Bdellovibrio bacteriovorus: one gene and its partner. Each later gene encodes a partner of the first gene's protein in a complex. Links are inferred from orthologs where the notes say so. Each region holds a gene or a part of one and is shown in the gene's direction. Other genes may lie near its edges.

Region 1 (7,788 bases):
TGAAGACCCGGGCTATCACTTATCAAGGTTTTTTGCGCAGTGAAAGGAACATATTCGGCAATATTCTTCGCATGGACAAAAGCTCCAATGGCTCCTGCAGATGCTCCCCACACCACTAAGTCTTGAACGCTAGAAAATGAAATCAAAGAGTTTCGATAAAGATACTCTAAAGCGAGCACCACATTTTGATAACCATAGTGATAAAGAGGAATTCCTGAACGATAGGTTGCGACGTGAAAGTTCGCAAAGACATCTCCGGTACAATAAGGAAAATAAATCATTGAGTGATGCGCCCAAGGATTAGATTCATCTTCCGACGAAAATAAATCCGCCGTCGGATCGGTGCGCAAGGGTTCAAGTCGCGTTAACGCCGTCTGTCCGTAACAGGAAAGATCATTCCAACAAACGCCACCGGCCATAAATTCAACGACCAGCTTGTCTGCATCTTTATAATCTAAAAAGACGCTGTAAGCTTCGCCATTTCCACAAAACGCTCCTGGGATTTCAATCTTTTGCCAAGAGCGGGCCCAGGCAGAGCTAAAAAATATTAAACTTAGAAAGGATAAAACAATCGATCTCATGCGATTCATTGTCGCGCTGAAATCCACAGAGCGGTTGATTTCGGTTAACTTACAAAAGATTTTCTGCTTAGAGACACTGGACCTTTAAAAAATTAAACCCACACCCAGACGGAAGACCGCGCTCCACATCGGATTGGGATCAAGGTCTGAACCGGTAAATCCTCGGCCCTCCGCGGCGGCCACAATCAAAAATGCGGGAGTGAGCTTCACGGAATATTCCACGCCCCCCGAAAGCCCCGTCATAAACGTCCATCTTCCAGTATCAACGCGAGATGTTCCCATAAAAACTGTAGTCACCGTTTCTTGATAAGCTCCCGCAGCGAGCCCACCGTAAAGTTGCACCGTGTGAGTATTGTCTCCGAACGTCCAAGCCAAAGCGTGCAGACGAAACCAAGCAAGATATTCCGCATGCTGTCGCTCAAAGGCCGAAGTAGGATTCCCCGAAGTCTCCGTGAAATACACATGCTCTAGCAGCACACTAAAACGAGAACGCTGATAGCTAATGGCATAGTTCATTGGACTGCGGTTGACCATGTCTTGATTGGAAGCCCGCTCATAGCGCATTTCAGAATTCAAAAGATATCCACGCACAACATCAGCACGCGCTTCGCTCAAAAACGAACACAAAGACACCAAAACCGAAAGTGCAAAGAAAAAGATCAATCTCATTGGGTGAGACCTTTAATATCGGGATCTACCCTTGGTCCGATCTCAATTCTCTTTTCATGAAAAGTCCATTGCCCTTGATTCTCTTGGCATTCAGTGACATTGCGCGACCCACCATTTCTGGAATCATTAATTAAATTTGCGAGATACTGACACTCCTCTTGAGTGGCTAATTGGGTATTTTTAGCGAAACTTTCAACAAAAGTTTGTCCCGTGAATATTTTTGTTTCTGATTGCGAAAGCTCTTCACGCAAAGAAGGCAGCATTTTTATGATCACCTTCGCCACATCTTTACGAGCTTGTAGAGGTTCAACAGCACGAGCTTTCGCGTACACTTCCGTGTAGACCTTAATAGCGCGAGAAAACTGCGTCCCTAAAACATAGACATAGCCGCTGATTTGATTGGTAAAATCAAAATTCTTATCACCAGATCTTTCATTATAACGTCTATTAAGTTCACCGCGAATGCTGACGTCGCTGGATAAAAACGTCTGATTACGTGATACCTTTAAAGTTCTTCCGGTTTCTCCCGGTAACGAGTGCACGATGAAATCAGGATCGCCAGTGTACATCCATCCCCAGAAATCCGCCAAGCCTTCGTTCAGACCGCGGGTGATTGCAACGTGATAAAAATAGTTCATCTCACTTGATGAAAGCGTAGGCCCCACCGGCTGAATGCGCGAGGCTTCAACATCTGAGATTTGACCAAAATCTTCACCAAATGTATCGGCAATCTCTTTGCCATGAACATTCGTCGCGGCATCTTTGATAACCAACTTATAAAATAAAGAATGGAAATGTTCATGAGCTAAGACTCCGCCGTTAACAGCCAGCGGAAGCTCTTTGCCAGTGTAAGGAACCACCAAAATGGAGTCCGTTTTTCCTTCGTAAAAAGCATTGTTACGAGTGCTCCCCGCAACGCGAACGGCAATACCCACGTCGCGAGGCCACTTGTTTACGCCTCCCGCACCAAGCTCTTCATCTAAGGCCGCAAGTTTTTGCATATGAGCATATATAGTGACCATCTGCATGGTGGTTTCGTCGGTGGGAACATAGACCCCATCGCTGTTTAAAACAAAACGAGTTTTTGGAGACATGCCTTCTAGGTGATTGTTACGAACTCGCGGCGAAAAGAAGAACTTAACAAACTTACCCGCCAACGTCGAAAGATCGTCCAGGGCTAAGAGCTCCGTGATCCCCATCGAATAGCTGCCGCCTTCAGAAGGCATTGCCGTCATCACCCGGACATTACCAGATACAGCCTTAATACCCTCAGTCGAGGGACCACATGCCGTCAATGACATGGAAATCAAAATTGCTGCTGTGATCCGGCTAAAAACGCGCTTCACAAAGTCCTCTCAACACACTATAAACGGGAGTGCTCTCTCATACAGATAACGTAATGCGTTATAGTTGTAATGGAAAATAACGAAAAACTCAATGAAAACTTAGAGATAGACAAAGTTTGTCAGTCTCACCAAATGTTCGACAGTGCGAGTTTTCGTGGCCTTTTTTTGACCCAAAGGATGCCTGGATGGATGTGCTTGATTTCGTTACCAAAAATTTGAATCCTTCGCAGAAAGACGCCGTAGAAACTTTGGAAGGGCCTTTGCTTATCTTAGCCGGCGCCGGTTCAGGCAAAACCCGGGTGTTGACCCATCGGATGGCGAACATCATCGGGCAAGGTGTTGCGGCCCCCGATGAAATCTTGTGCGTGACCTTCACCAATAAAGCCGCCAAAGAGATGGAACATCGGATTTATAAGATCCTGGCCGACATGGGCGCGCGCGTGCATTCCCAGCTTTGGATTAACACCTTTCACAGTTTTTGTGTCAGAGTTTTAAGACAGCATTTAACTCTTTTAGATTATAAACCTTTTTTTGGTATTTACGATTCTTCCGATCAATTAAGTCAGATCAAAAAAGTCATGACGGCCTTGGATATCAACGACAAGATGTATCCGGCTAAAAACTTTCAAGGCGCTATTAGCCGAGCTAAAATGCTGGGACTAAATCCCGATGCTTTTGAGAAAGAGCGAAAAAACTCTCGTCACTTTGCCGATGCTAAAACCATTGAAGTTTATAAGTTGTACGAGAAAGAAATGAAAAAGGCGAACAGTCTTGATTTCGATGATTTACTTTTAAAGACTTATGAACTGTTCCGTATGTATCCGGATGTTTTGCAGATGTATCAAGAAAAGTTCAAATACATCATGGTGGATGAGTATCAAGATACCAATCACATTCAATATCTGATCGTGCAGATGCTAGCCCAAGCTCATCGCAACCTGTGCGTGGTGGGTGACGAAGACCAATCCATTTACAGCTGGCGTGGGGCGGATATTAAAAACATTTTGGACTTTGAAAAGGACTTCCGCGAAGCCAAGGTCGTAAAGTTAGAAGAAAATTATCGTTCTTCGGGCAATATCGTGGGTGCAGCGACCGCCGTTATTAAAAACAATTCAGAACGTAAAGATAAAACGTTATTCACCTCAAACCCTGCAGGGGATAAAATCCAAGTTCGCGAAGAACGTAATGAATACGATGAAGCAAAGTTTGTCGCCAAAACCATTCAAACGATGATGAATGAAGGCGAAGGGTCTTACAATGACTACGCCATCTTTTATCGCACCAATGCCCAGTCCCGTGTTTTAGAGGAACAATTAAGAACTCTTTCTATCCCTTATCGCCTTGTTGGCGGTGTTCGCTTCTATGAACGCATGGAAATCAAAGACATGCTTTCTTACATGAAGCTCGCAATCAATCCGGCGGATGATGTCGCGTTTAAGCGCGTGATCAATGTGCCGGCGCGCGGGATCGGTAAAACGACGGTCGAGAAAATTGAAGAGTTCGCCTTTCAACAAAATTTAAGCATGATGCAAGCAGCCCTTAAAGCCTGCGAAGAGCGTGTTTTTAACGCCGGCACCACGGGCAAAGTTCGTCGGTTCGTGGAGCTTATGGGCAATCTTCAAGAGCTGGCGCTAAAACATCCTTTGGTGGAATTCTATCCGATTGTTTTAGACATGACCGAATATCTTGTGGCTCTTAAAAAAGATGAATCACCGGAATCTTTGGCTCGTATCGACAACTTAGAAGAGCTCGACAATGCGATTGTTCAATTTGCCAAGGAGCGCGGTGAAGAAGGGACGCTGACCAGTTTCCTTGAAGAAATGGCGCTGGTCAGCGACGTGGATTCATTAAACCAAGAGCAGAATTCAGTCACGATGATGACCTTGCATATCTCTAAAGGCTTGGAATATCCGTATGTCTTTGTGGTGGGCTTAGAAGAAAATCTTTTCCCAAGCGCGCGCAGCCTTGGTGATGGAGACACTGAAGAAGATGTGCAGGAAGAACGTCGCTTAGCTTACGTCGGCATGACTCGCGCCCGCCAGAAGCTGTGGCTCACTTACGCAAAAATGCGCCGCGTGTGGGGGCAAGAACAATTCAATCCGCAATCTCGATTTATTAAAGAGATTCCCCAAGAATACATTGAATTTAAAACCGCGGCGGCAGACGCCCCCCGCTTTATGGCGAAATACGGATCCAGCTCTTATGATTCCGATGAAACCTGGGGACGCCCCCAATGGGGCGCCACCAGCGGCTCGCGCAACAAGCCTCGGTCTTATGAAGATGAAAGCCAAAGCTTTCCGGATTATGACGATGCTCCGGCATCCAGTGGCGGTGGCTTTAGCAAAGGAATGCGCGTGCGCCACCCCACCTTTGGCGCCGGCACGGTTTATGCGACCGAAGGAGAAGGTGAGAACTTTAAGGTCAGCGTGATGTTCACCGACAACACCGTTAAAAAATTCGTCGTCAAATACGCGCGCTTAGAAAAAATCTAAGCGCTTGCCGAAAACCAGACGTGGTCAAAGTCTTGATCACGTCGTCTTGGACTGCCCCACTTTAAACCCCATTGCTAGGGTTTAAGTATGCAGATGAAAACTCTTTTATTATCCGTTTTATTTGTTATTTCTTCTTCCACATCTTTTGCCGCTAAAAATCAGCAAGTTCATGAAAGTGAAGTCAAATTCAGTTATTCTTCGGCTGATGGCGAGTTCACTTTAAAATGCACTCATTACTTGCACGAACCCATTATGCACGATTTTGATGTTTGGTGTGGCAAAGGCACCAAATATTTAAGAACTTTCCGGGTTCACTTTTTGGCACGCCAACACGAAAAACCTCAATTAGGTAAAAACTCTTTAGAAGTCTTGTATTGGGTGATTGATCGCGATCAAGACATGACCCGCAAATTTTCATCCGGAAGCACTTGGATAAATTTTAAAAATCAATCCGACATCGAGCGCTTGAATTTCAGCCAAGGTGTGGAAAACGACTATGCGTTTTTAAGCGTTGAGTACACGCCCCAATAAAAAAGACCCGGCTAGAAAAAGCCGGGCAAAAAGATCTATCCGATTAGTTTTAAGGCCAATTGATTAGACTGGTTGGCTTGAGCTAAAACTGATGTACCTGCTTGTTGCAAAATATTATTTCGAATCATTTCGCTGGAAACGGCGGCAATATCAGCATCCCGAATACGACTGTTCGCGGCCGATAAGTTTTCCGATGTCACACCTAAGTTATCAGATGTTGACGTCAAACGATTTTGCAAAGCCCCTAAATACGCACGCGTTCCGCTGACGGAGGTCTGCGCATCATCTAACTTCGCCAAGGCCTCTTGGGCACCTTCTTTGGTTGAATAATCAATCCCCGAAAGTCCTAAAGCATCTAAGGTGGCTTGGTGAGAACCCGCATCAAAACTAATACGATCCGCAAAGGCATCATTACCAATACCGACTTGGAAATCAAACATCGGAGCAGAGCCATCCAACAGCTTCGTCGTTCCCCAGGTTGTGGATTTGGCGATACGTTGAATTTCTTCTTTTAATTGCACGACTTCTTTATTGAGCATGCCGCGCTCTTTTTCACCAACCGTGTCCGAAGCGGCTTGAATGCCCAATTCACGAAGGCGAACCACGATATTGCCGATTTCATTCAAACCACCTTCGGCTGTTTGAACCATGGAAATACCATCATTAGCATTACGCTGTGCTTGATTGGCAGAACGAATCTGAGCTTTCAATCCTTCTGAAATTGCAAGACCCGCGGCATCGTCTGCGGCTTTGTTAATTCTACTCCCTGAAGCTAATTTCGCCATCGAATCATTGATAGCGCGTTGTGAGCCGACCAAATTTCTTTGAGCATTGATGGCGGCCATGTTTGTTGTAATTCTCATTCCCATTGTCTTAACCTCAATACCTATTTCGGGAATTGGCTTTCCAACTTCACTCGACGTAAGAACGAATTTTTAGAAATTATTGAAAAGGCTTGTAGCGCTTTGAGAAATCAAATTTTTTTCGAATTTTTTAGGTCATTCCACTCACATTCGTAAGCGGAGGCATCAGGTTTACGAATCTGATTTTCTGGTGGGCTGATGTACTGTGCTTCCACGCCATCCCATCCTACATAATTGCGCACTCTTCCATCTTGAGACACTTGGAAGTTCGGAACTAAATAAGTTTTGCCGCCACCGTTAGGAATATCCACGGAAAGATTCGGCATCGCCAATCCAGACAAATGCCCCCACAATTCTTTTTGAATTTCTAACGAGTCTTCAATAGATGTGCGTAAATGATCCGTGCCCATGGAAGGATCGCACTGAAACATATAGTAAGGTTTTACGCGCAAGTACACTAGTCTTCGGTTCAGGGCCTGTATCAATGCTGGATGATTATTGATTCCGTTTAAAAGAACCATTTGATTCATCACCGGGATTCCGTTGTCCACCAAGCGTTCTAAAGCCTCAACGGCTTCGGAGGTCAGCTCGTCCGGATGATTAAAATGAGACATCAAATACACCGGCTTATTTTTTTTGATGATCTTCACCAAGTCATCCGTCACCCGCATCGGGCACACCACCGGCATGCGCGAACCAATGCGAATGATTTCAATGTGATCAATACGGCGCAGATCACTTAAGACGCGATCTAACTGTCCGTCACTCACCGTCAACGGATCTCCGCCAGACAAAATCACTTCGCGCAAACCGGTGTGTTTACGAATATAGCTGATCGCCATTTCGTATTCTTCATTGCGGATGAAGGCTTGCTCTTGTCCCGTGAAATGTTTGCGCGTGCAAAAACGGCAATAAACACTGCAAATATCGGTGATCAAAAAAAGGGCGCGATCAGAATAGCGATGGATAATTCGGGGCGCGGGATTGTTCTTTTTTTCACCCAAAGGATCCAGCATCTGCTGATGTCCTTCGGCCATTTCATAGCGATGGGGCATTAAGATCTTACGGATCGAATCGCTTTTAGAGTTATTCGCAACACCCGCGTAATAAGGTGTCGTGCGCACGTTAAAAAGCTCTTTGCCTTGCTGGAACGCCAACAACTCATCTTTGGTTAATTCGAAATGTTGAGAGAAGTCATCTTGAGTTTTAAGCGAATGGCGAAGCTGCCAGGTCCAATTATTCCAATCGGCAGCATCGATATTTTCAGGTTTAAAACTAGAGAGAAAGTGGAACTTCATCGAGGGAG
Region 2 (7,683 bases), on another replicon or contig:
TTGGCGCGCGTGTATTCTTCAATGGCCGCAGCGCAGACTTATTTAACGGCCGATGTTAAAGCTGGGGACCCGGCGTTTGATAAAATCACCGGCGAGGCTTGGACGAAAATTGAAACGGCGATGAATGATGACTTCGGCACGCCCGAGGCTTTTGCTTCCATGTTTGAGGTGATTCGTCAGTTTAACAACCAAGTCCGTCGTGGTTTAAAGGCAAACCCCACCTTGCAGGCAAAATCTTATTCATTCATGCAGTTTATGAATAAATTTGGCGCGATGTTGTCTTTGTTCCAAGAGCCCGCTCAAGAGTTTTTGATCAAGCTTGATGATATGCTTCTTAAAAAACTAAACATCGAACGCTCGGTCGTGGATGCTTTGGTTGCCGAACGCACCAAGGTTCGCGAAGCCAAGGATTTTGCCAAATCCGATGAATATCGCGATAAGCTAGTGAATATGGGTATCAGTGTCAGTGACTCTGCCACGGGGACGCATTGGGAAGTCACTAAATAATTTAAAGATCCCGGGCAATTGCATTTAAGTCCGGGGTTTCGACCTCGGCACTGTCACGTGTATTTCGGCTAACAACGCCAAAAGGGATATCTCCCCACCATTTGTCCACGGTCATGCCGCTAGCCGTTTGCGTGGTCAATTTGCAGGTTTGATATTTACCGATAGAAGTTGCTACGTCTTCTAATTTTCCGCCTTGATCAAGGCAGCCAGAGATCATTTTTTTATGTTTTTCTGGGGAATAAAGGTCTGCGGTTTCAATAAATTCGGTGGTGATTTTGTCACCCACGCTTGCCACGTACTTCACACGCCATTTTTTGGTGGCTTCGTCATAGCTAACAACTTCTTTCGTGATATGGACGGGCGAAGAATCGCCGCTTTTTAACTGTAACGAACCCTTCCATTGAACTTTATCTCCGATGCGTGGATAAGCTTGTGCGAAAGAAGTTAAAAGAGTCGCAGCCGCTAAGATCCAAAAAAAATGTTTTAGCATAAACGAGCCTCCCGCGTGCTTCATTTAAGCGTGGCACAGTCTTGCGCAAAAATCCTGAGGCTTTGGGGAAAGACTGTGATCATACAAAGATAACTTTTGACGAACTACAATGGTGTCAAAACGAGTTCGTGGGTTTTTGCGTTTTGGATGTCTTTATCGTCCATCAACTGGTCACGATATTCGCCTTTAAGGAAAAGCTGGACTTGGTCTGCTCGGAAGGGGGAAAGGATGTGACCGGAAATTCCTATGGGGTTCACCCCGAAGCTTTTTTCTGGATGAGCCATGTCAATAATTCGGCGCGTGGAGGCGCCCGCCGTGACCTTAAAGTCAGCTCCCGCAAAAGACCAATATTTGTTGTTATTAATTTCGTTATACGCCCCCGGGGCCGGGTAGGGGCCGACGTTAAATATTTTATCTAAGGGCTTCATACGACCTAGGGGGTGATAAAATTCAATGGTGTGCAGTTCTCCCCAGACTGGAATTCGCGGGAATTGTGCCATCATATCGCGAAAGGCTTGGGTCACAGTTTGGCTGCGATTTATTTCTTCAAACCACGCAGAGTCGGCATTAAAAAGAATTCTTTTAAACGCGGTCCAAGGGGCCGCGCCCATAAGATAAATGTCTCTTTCGGCTTGCGTGAGGTCTTTTAAGATCACGCGCATGGCGCTCGCACACCAAAGATGAAAGATCGCCGCCCCTTGGGAGTCGATATTTGAATGCAGGTCCCAGCTTTTGAAGGCTGAGATCACGTCTTTGTATTCTTCTTGTTCTTCGGCGTTCAGTTTAAGTTCTTCTAATAAAATTCCGCGGATCGAAGCGGCGTTGCTATTAAAGTTCAAGCTTTGTATTTTTTTAAACTCTTCGGCGGACCAGATTTGTTTTTCGGCTAAAAGTTTAGTGATGGTTTGGAAGCGGTCCTCAGGTTGCCAATCGCCTCTGATGCCGGCGGGAAAAGAATCAGGACGCGAGTTTGCCGTGATGATGACACCACTTGCGGGATTGACCTGATGGGGATGTTCTTTCCATGGCAAGACTTTGATATATTCATCATTGCCGCTAGCACCATCTAAAATAAGATCTGAGTTTGGGTTTTTCTTAAGTGCAATATCGCCAATCATCCACCAAGCAATGTTTTCGGCATCCGCGTACATGACGTTCAGGCCCGGGGCAGTGACACGCTGTAAAGGCTTTTCAAATTCGGCCATCGTTTTTGCTTCGGCCATGTTGCGCACGGTTTGAATCAAGTCATTGGTTTTAGAATGAAAGGCCCATTTCAGACTCAGATCTTTGGTTTCAAGGGAGTGATTCATGACCGGACCGTGAGGTGTTTCAATCATATCTAAGACGACATCCGGCTCGTTTTTTACTTTTATAATCTCTTGCCATTCTTCATAAGCTTGCGGCTTGCCTTTAAACACGACGGTCTTATTTTTAAGATCTAAGGTCTCGTGATAAAGATCCATGTCATCCACTACGGACATCGTAAATCCCCAAGCATGGTGACGAGTGTGGCCTAGGACTGCAAAAGGAATGAGGGGCAGGTAATGGCCGTACAATTCAAATTCCGGGGTTTGAATATGCGCTTCCACCCAAATAGAAGGATTGGAAAATCCAATGTGAGGGTCATTGGCGAAAATACTTTTCCCTGATGCCGACCTGAAAGGAGCGATCAACCAAGAATTGGACCCTTCAAAGTGAGGCAAATTTAAAAAATCAATCTGCGCCAGGGCCGTTTCAACGCGGGCGTTGACTTTGGCCGTTGTTTTCGCGTCATGGTTTAACATGTCAGCACGCAAAGCTTGGAATTTTTCCGGTGATAGTTTTTTAGAAAGTTCGGTCATGAGCGGATCGGCCTTTAAGGCGATACCGAAAACATAAGACATGTGTCCGGCTAAGATATACGCATCCATCGGGACAAACTCTTCGGGCTTCATTCCTAAAAGCGCAAATTCATAAGGCGGCTTTTGAGTGCGCACGTACTGGTTGATGCCGTCAAAGTAAGCTTCCATCTCTTTCCAGATCTGCTCATCGAATTGATGGGTGTCTTTAAGGTGCTGAACAATGCGCTCGGCCGAACGGCGAAGCATCAAACTGCGATAAAGTTTATCCGAGGGCAGGGCGACGTTGCCGAAAATTTCTGACAGGCGACCTTGGGTCAGGCGTCGAGATAATTCCATCTGAAAAAGTCGCTCGCTGGCCATCACAAAACCCAAAGCTCGCAAGGCGTCTAGCTTAGATTCGGCTTTGATATGCGGAATTCCGTGGGCATCGCGAGTGACCATGACTTTTTGCGAAAGTCCTTCAAGTTTAAGCTCGCCGTCCATGGGCGCGAGGGATTGTCGTAAAAATAAATAAATCCCGATCGAACCGATCAAAATAACCGAAATTATAACTAAGCTAAGGCGTTTTGCTAATTTCATGGCCGAATTTAAACATGTCAGGACTCAAAAAGGGAGTCCCACCACGAGCCCGACTTAAGAATGACGCGGCATAGACCCAAAAAAGAGCCAGGCACCTTTTTAGTTTTGGTGCTACACTCGAAGGGATGGCTTCTTTTAAGAAAAACTTCCAGCTAGTGTCCGAGTTCAAACCTTCTGGCGATCAGCCAAAAGCCATTGAACAAATCATGGAAAATTTTGACGCCGGTTTAAAACACCAAACGCTTTTAGGTGTGACCGGTTCAGGAAAAACTTTTTCCATGGCGCATACTATTGCGCGTTTGAATCAGCCCGCGTTGGTGTTGGCTCCGAATAAAACTTTAGCGGCTCAACTCTATGCCGAGTTTAAAGAACTTTTCCCGCACAACGCCGTTGAATACTTTGTCAGTTATTATGATTACTACCAACCGGAAGCTTACATTCCTTCCACCGACACCTATATTGAAAAAGATTCGGCGATCAATGAACAAATCGATCGCATGCGCCATTCCGCGACCCGGTCTTTATTTGATCGTCGCGATGTGATTATCGTGAGCTCCGTGTCTTGTATTTATGGTTTGGGTTCGCCGGAAGCCTATGAAGGCATGATGATTCAAATCGTCGCCAACACCGAGGTTAAACGCGATCATCTTTTGCGCGAATTGATTCGAATTCAGTATCAACGAAATAACGTCGACTTTTCGCGTGGAACCGTGCGTGTGCGCGGGGACAATGTGGAAATCTTTCCGGCCTATGAAGACAGTCGTGCCATTCGCGTTGAATTTTTTGGTGATTATATCGAACGCCTGTCGTGGATTGATCCGTTAACGGGGCAGGTTTTAGAAGAGCTTGATCAGATTGCCGTGTATCCGGGAAGTCACCACGTTACTAGTGATGACAACTTAAAGCGCGCCATTCGCACCATTCAAGAGGAACTGCGGGAACGATTGGTGGAACTCAATCGCGACATGAAGTTCTTAGAAGCTCAAAGGTTAGAGCAAAGAACGTATTACGATATTGAGATGATGGAGCAAATGGGTTTTTGCCAAGGGATTGAAAACTATTCGCGCCACATGACAGGGCGTGGGCCGGGGGAGCCACCTCCGACCTTGTTAGAATATTTCCCTAAAGAGTTTATCACTTTCGTGGATGAGTCCCATGTCACGATTCCACAAATTGGCGGGATGTACCGGGGGGACCGCGCACGTAAAATGACTTTGGTGGAGCACGGCTTCCGTTTGCCATCAGCCTTAGACAATCGTCCTTTAAATTTTCAAGAGTTTGAATCGATGATGGATAAGATCGTTTACGTTTCCGCGACACCGGGAAATTACGAGCTGCAAAAATCTGAAGGTATTATTGTTGAGCAGATCATTCGCCCAACAGGCTTGATTGATCCGGTTGTGGAAGTGCGTCCGGTAAAACATCAAGTTGATGATCTTTTAAAAGAAATCCGCGATCGTATTGCTAAAGAAGAACGTGTATTGATTACGACGTTAACCAAACGTTCTGCGGAAGACTTAACCGAATATTATGAAAACTTGGGCATCAAAGTGAAATACCTGCACAGTGAAGTGCAGACCATGGAACGCACCGAAATCTTACGTGATTTGCGTTTAGGGGTGTTTGACGTCTTAGTGGGGATCAACTTGCTGCGGGAAGGTTTAGATATTCCGGAAGTCAGCTTGGTCGGTATCACGGATGCCGATAAAGAGGGTTTCTTGCGTTCCGAAAGATCGCTGATCCAAACCATTGGTCGCGCGGCCCGTAACATTAACGGCCGGGTGATTTTATACGCGGACACCATCACAGAAAGCATGGAAAAAGCCATGGGCGAAACCGAGCGTCGTCGTCGTATTCAAATGGAATACAATGAGGCTAACGGTATCACACCACAAACCATTCGCAAAAAAATCCGCGAAGGTTTGGGCGAAGTTTTTGACGGGACGTTGTCGGCGACGGTGCTTCAAGGGGAAAATAAAAAGGCGGCTTTACGCAATAAATTTGCTGAAGCCCCGGATAAGATTCAAAAAGAAATCGATAAGCTGCGAGCTCAGATGAAAGAATATTCGGCGAACTTAGAGTTTGAAGAAGCCGCGAAGATTCGGGATGAGATCAAACGATTGCAAATTTTAGAGCTTTCCGTAAGAAGCGGAGAGGGTGAAAAGGACTCAGCGGAGGTCGTCAAGGATGGCCTCAAGTAAGTTCGAAGAGGTGCGCGACAAGGTTCGTGAGTTCCCCACGCAAAGTGGGGTGTACATCATGAAAAACTTAGCCGATAAGATTATCTATATCGGCAAAGCAAAAAACTTGCGCAACCGCGTTCGCAGTTACTTTTCAGATTCTAACGGACACTCGCCCAAAACTCGACTTCTGGTGCAAAACATCATGGAAGTCGAATACATCCTGACCAAAACCGAAGTGGAGGCCTTTCTTTTAGAGGCTTCGCTGATTAAAAAGCATCGCCCTAAATATAACATCCGCCTGCGGGATGATAAGGCTTATCCTTACATTCGTTTTTCTTGGGGGGATGAATACCCACGCTTGTATTTAGCTCGCAAAGTGAAAAAGGACGGGTCACTTTATTTTGGTCCTTATACGTCAGGCTTTGCGGTTCACGGGACGATTAAGTTTTTAAATAGAACTTTCAAAATTCGCGACTGCAACGATACGATGTTTAATACGCGCCAGCGTCCGTGCATGACTTATCAGATCGGGCGTTGCACGGCCCCGTGTGTCAGTTATATCTCGCAAGAAGACTATAAACTTGAGGTGGAAGGCGCAAAACTTTTCCTTAAAGGACAAAGTCGTAAAGTCATTAAAGCGATGACCGAAAAAATGCGCCTAGCTGCCGAAGAAGAAAAATTTGAAGTCGCCGCGCGCTTGCGCGATTCGATCGAGGCCGTGAAGTCTATTATGCAAAAACAGGCGGTCATCAACGACACCTCGGAAAAAGACCAAGATGCCGTTGGGTTTTTTGGCGATGAGCGGGGTTGCTTGATTGAAACTGTCCACGTGCGCGCGGGAAGGGTGATCGGGACCCGATCGCATTATTTGCCGCACTTTGATCCGAATGATATCAACGAAGACTCTCGAGAGTGGTTGGTGGATTTCTTAAATCAATATTACGTAGACAACTTCATCCCGGATGAAGTGTTATTGCCATTAGATATCGGACAAGATTTGTCAAAATTGATGGGTGAAGTTCTGCATGAACGCTCCGGCAACAAGGTGACCGTCCGATTCGCCACGGACGAACGCGGTCGTAACTTGGTCGATATGGCAAACGAAAACGCGAAATCGCATTTCGTGAAATATGTCTCTAAATCCGAAGAAAAACGCCGCGGCCTAGAAGAAATCAAAGAGCGCTTCGGTTTGGCGGACATTCCCCGCCGGATTGAGTGTTATGATATCTCCACGTTCCAAGGCGCTGAAACCGTTGCTTCGCAAGTGGTTTTTGAAGACGGCGTGCCCGCCAAAGAACACTATCGTCGTTATAAAATTAAAACCGTGACGGGAATTGATGACTTTGCCTCGATGTATGAGGTTCTAAGTCGAAGGTTTAAGCACACCGAATACGAAGATCCGCAGTTAGTGGTGATCGATGGTGGTAAGGGACAATTGTCCCAGGCCATGAAAATTTTAAAAGAAATCGGTCGTCAAGATATCCCAGTGGTCGGGTTAGCCAAAGCACGCACCGAAAGTGATTTCCAAAAAGCGATTGTGGAAAGCACGGAAGAAAGATTCTTCCTGCCGGGAAGGGCGAATCCGGTGATCTTTAAGCACAATGCCGAAGCATTATATATCTTAAGCGGCATTCGGGATGAGGCCCATCGTTTTGCCATCACTTATCACCGTAAACTGCGTGAAAATACCAGTTTAGAGAGTGAACTTGATTATGTGATAGGCTTAGGTGAAAAAAGAAAGAAAACTCTTTTGACTCACTTCAAGTCTGTTGATGAAATCAAGATGGCAGCACCTGAAGAAATTGCGCAATTAAAAGGCTTTAACCGAGTCTTGGCAGAACGCATCTTGCTGCAAATGAACGAAAGTGACGAAGACGAAACGGTTGCCGAAGAATCGTAAAGAGTCTTAGAGGGTTAAAGAGTGAAAAGTCATGCCTTGCTCGTGGGTCTAGGAATTTTCTTAAGCCGTATTGCGGGGCTTGTCCGTGAGCGCATCTTTGCTCATTTCTTTGGAAACTCGGACGCCGGTGATGCTTTTAAGGCCGCTTTAAAAATCCCTAATTTTTTGCAAAATCTTTTTGGT

The links.
Region 2: the proteins of AZI86_RS03605 (region 1) and uvrB are in contact, whole or in part, in a crystal structure (PDB 7EGT), measured with the Thermus thermophilus proteins. The link is inferred for Bdellovibrio bacteriovorus from one-to-one orthologs. Residues at the interface, in WP_096412145.1 of Thermus thermophilus: His654, Arg656, Phe657, Gln666, Asp668, Glu669, Lys680, Arg681, Leu682, Ser683, Lys685, Tyr686, Ala687; in WP_096411307.1 of Thermus thermophilus: Glu23, Leu25, Arg26, Asp27, Gly28, Glu29, Arg30, Phe31, Arg55, Glu326, Asp327, Phe328, Glu379, Ser382, Gln383, His398, Gly400, Arg401.

Annotation. Positions count from the first base shown.
Region 1 is NZ_LUKE01000001.1:757,280-765,067, forward strand. What follows is about bases 2,383-5,434. They hold AZI86_RS03605 (ATP-dependent helicase), read left to right. Parts: upstream 2,383-2,781; coding sequence 2,782-5,088; downstream 5,089-5,434. Other genes in these bases: AZI86_RS03600 (hypothetical protein), read right to left, coding at 2,383-2,596; AZI86_RS03610 (hypothetical protein), read left to right, coding at 5,176-5,434. Also shown: AZI86_RS03590 (pectin acetylesterase-family hydrolase), read right to left, coding at 1-581; AZI86_RS03595 (hypothetical protein), read right to left, coding at 666-1,250; more of AZI86_RS03600, read right to left, coding at 1,247-2,382; more of AZI86_RS03610, read left to right, coding at 5,435-5,619; AZI86_RS03615 (flagellin), read right to left, coding at 5,655-6,488; AZI86_RS03620 (KamA family radical SAM protein), read right to left, coding at 6,593-7,788. UniProt on the Escherichia coli protein: A helicase with DNA-dependent ATPase activity. Unwinds DNA duplexes with 3'-5' polarity. Translocates on single-stranded DNA with 3'-5' polarity. Initiates unwinding more efficiently from a nicked substrate than double-stranded DNA.
Region 2 is NZ_LUKE01000004.1:152,252-159,934, forward strand. What follows is about bases 3,134-6,080. They hold uvrB (excinuclease ABC subunit UvrB), read left to right. Parts: upstream 3,134-3,542; coding sequence 3,543-5,618; downstream 5,619-6,080. Other genes in these bases: AZI86_RS15790 (penicillin acylase family protein), read right to left, coding at 3,134-3,417; uvrC (excinuclease ABC subunit UvrC), read left to right, coding at 5,605-6,080. Also shown: cysS (cysteine--tRNA ligase), read left to right, coding at 1-507; AZI86_RS15785 (hypothetical protein), read right to left, coding at 509-997; more of AZI86_RS15790, read right to left, coding at 1,102-3,133; more of uvrC, read left to right, coding at 6,081-7,500; murein biosynthesis integral membrane protein MurJ, read left to right, coding at 7,522-7,683. UniProt on the Escherichia coli protein: The UvrABC repair system catalyzes the recognition and processing of DNA lesions. A damage recognition complex composed of 2 UvrA and 2 UvrB subunits scans DNA for abnormalities.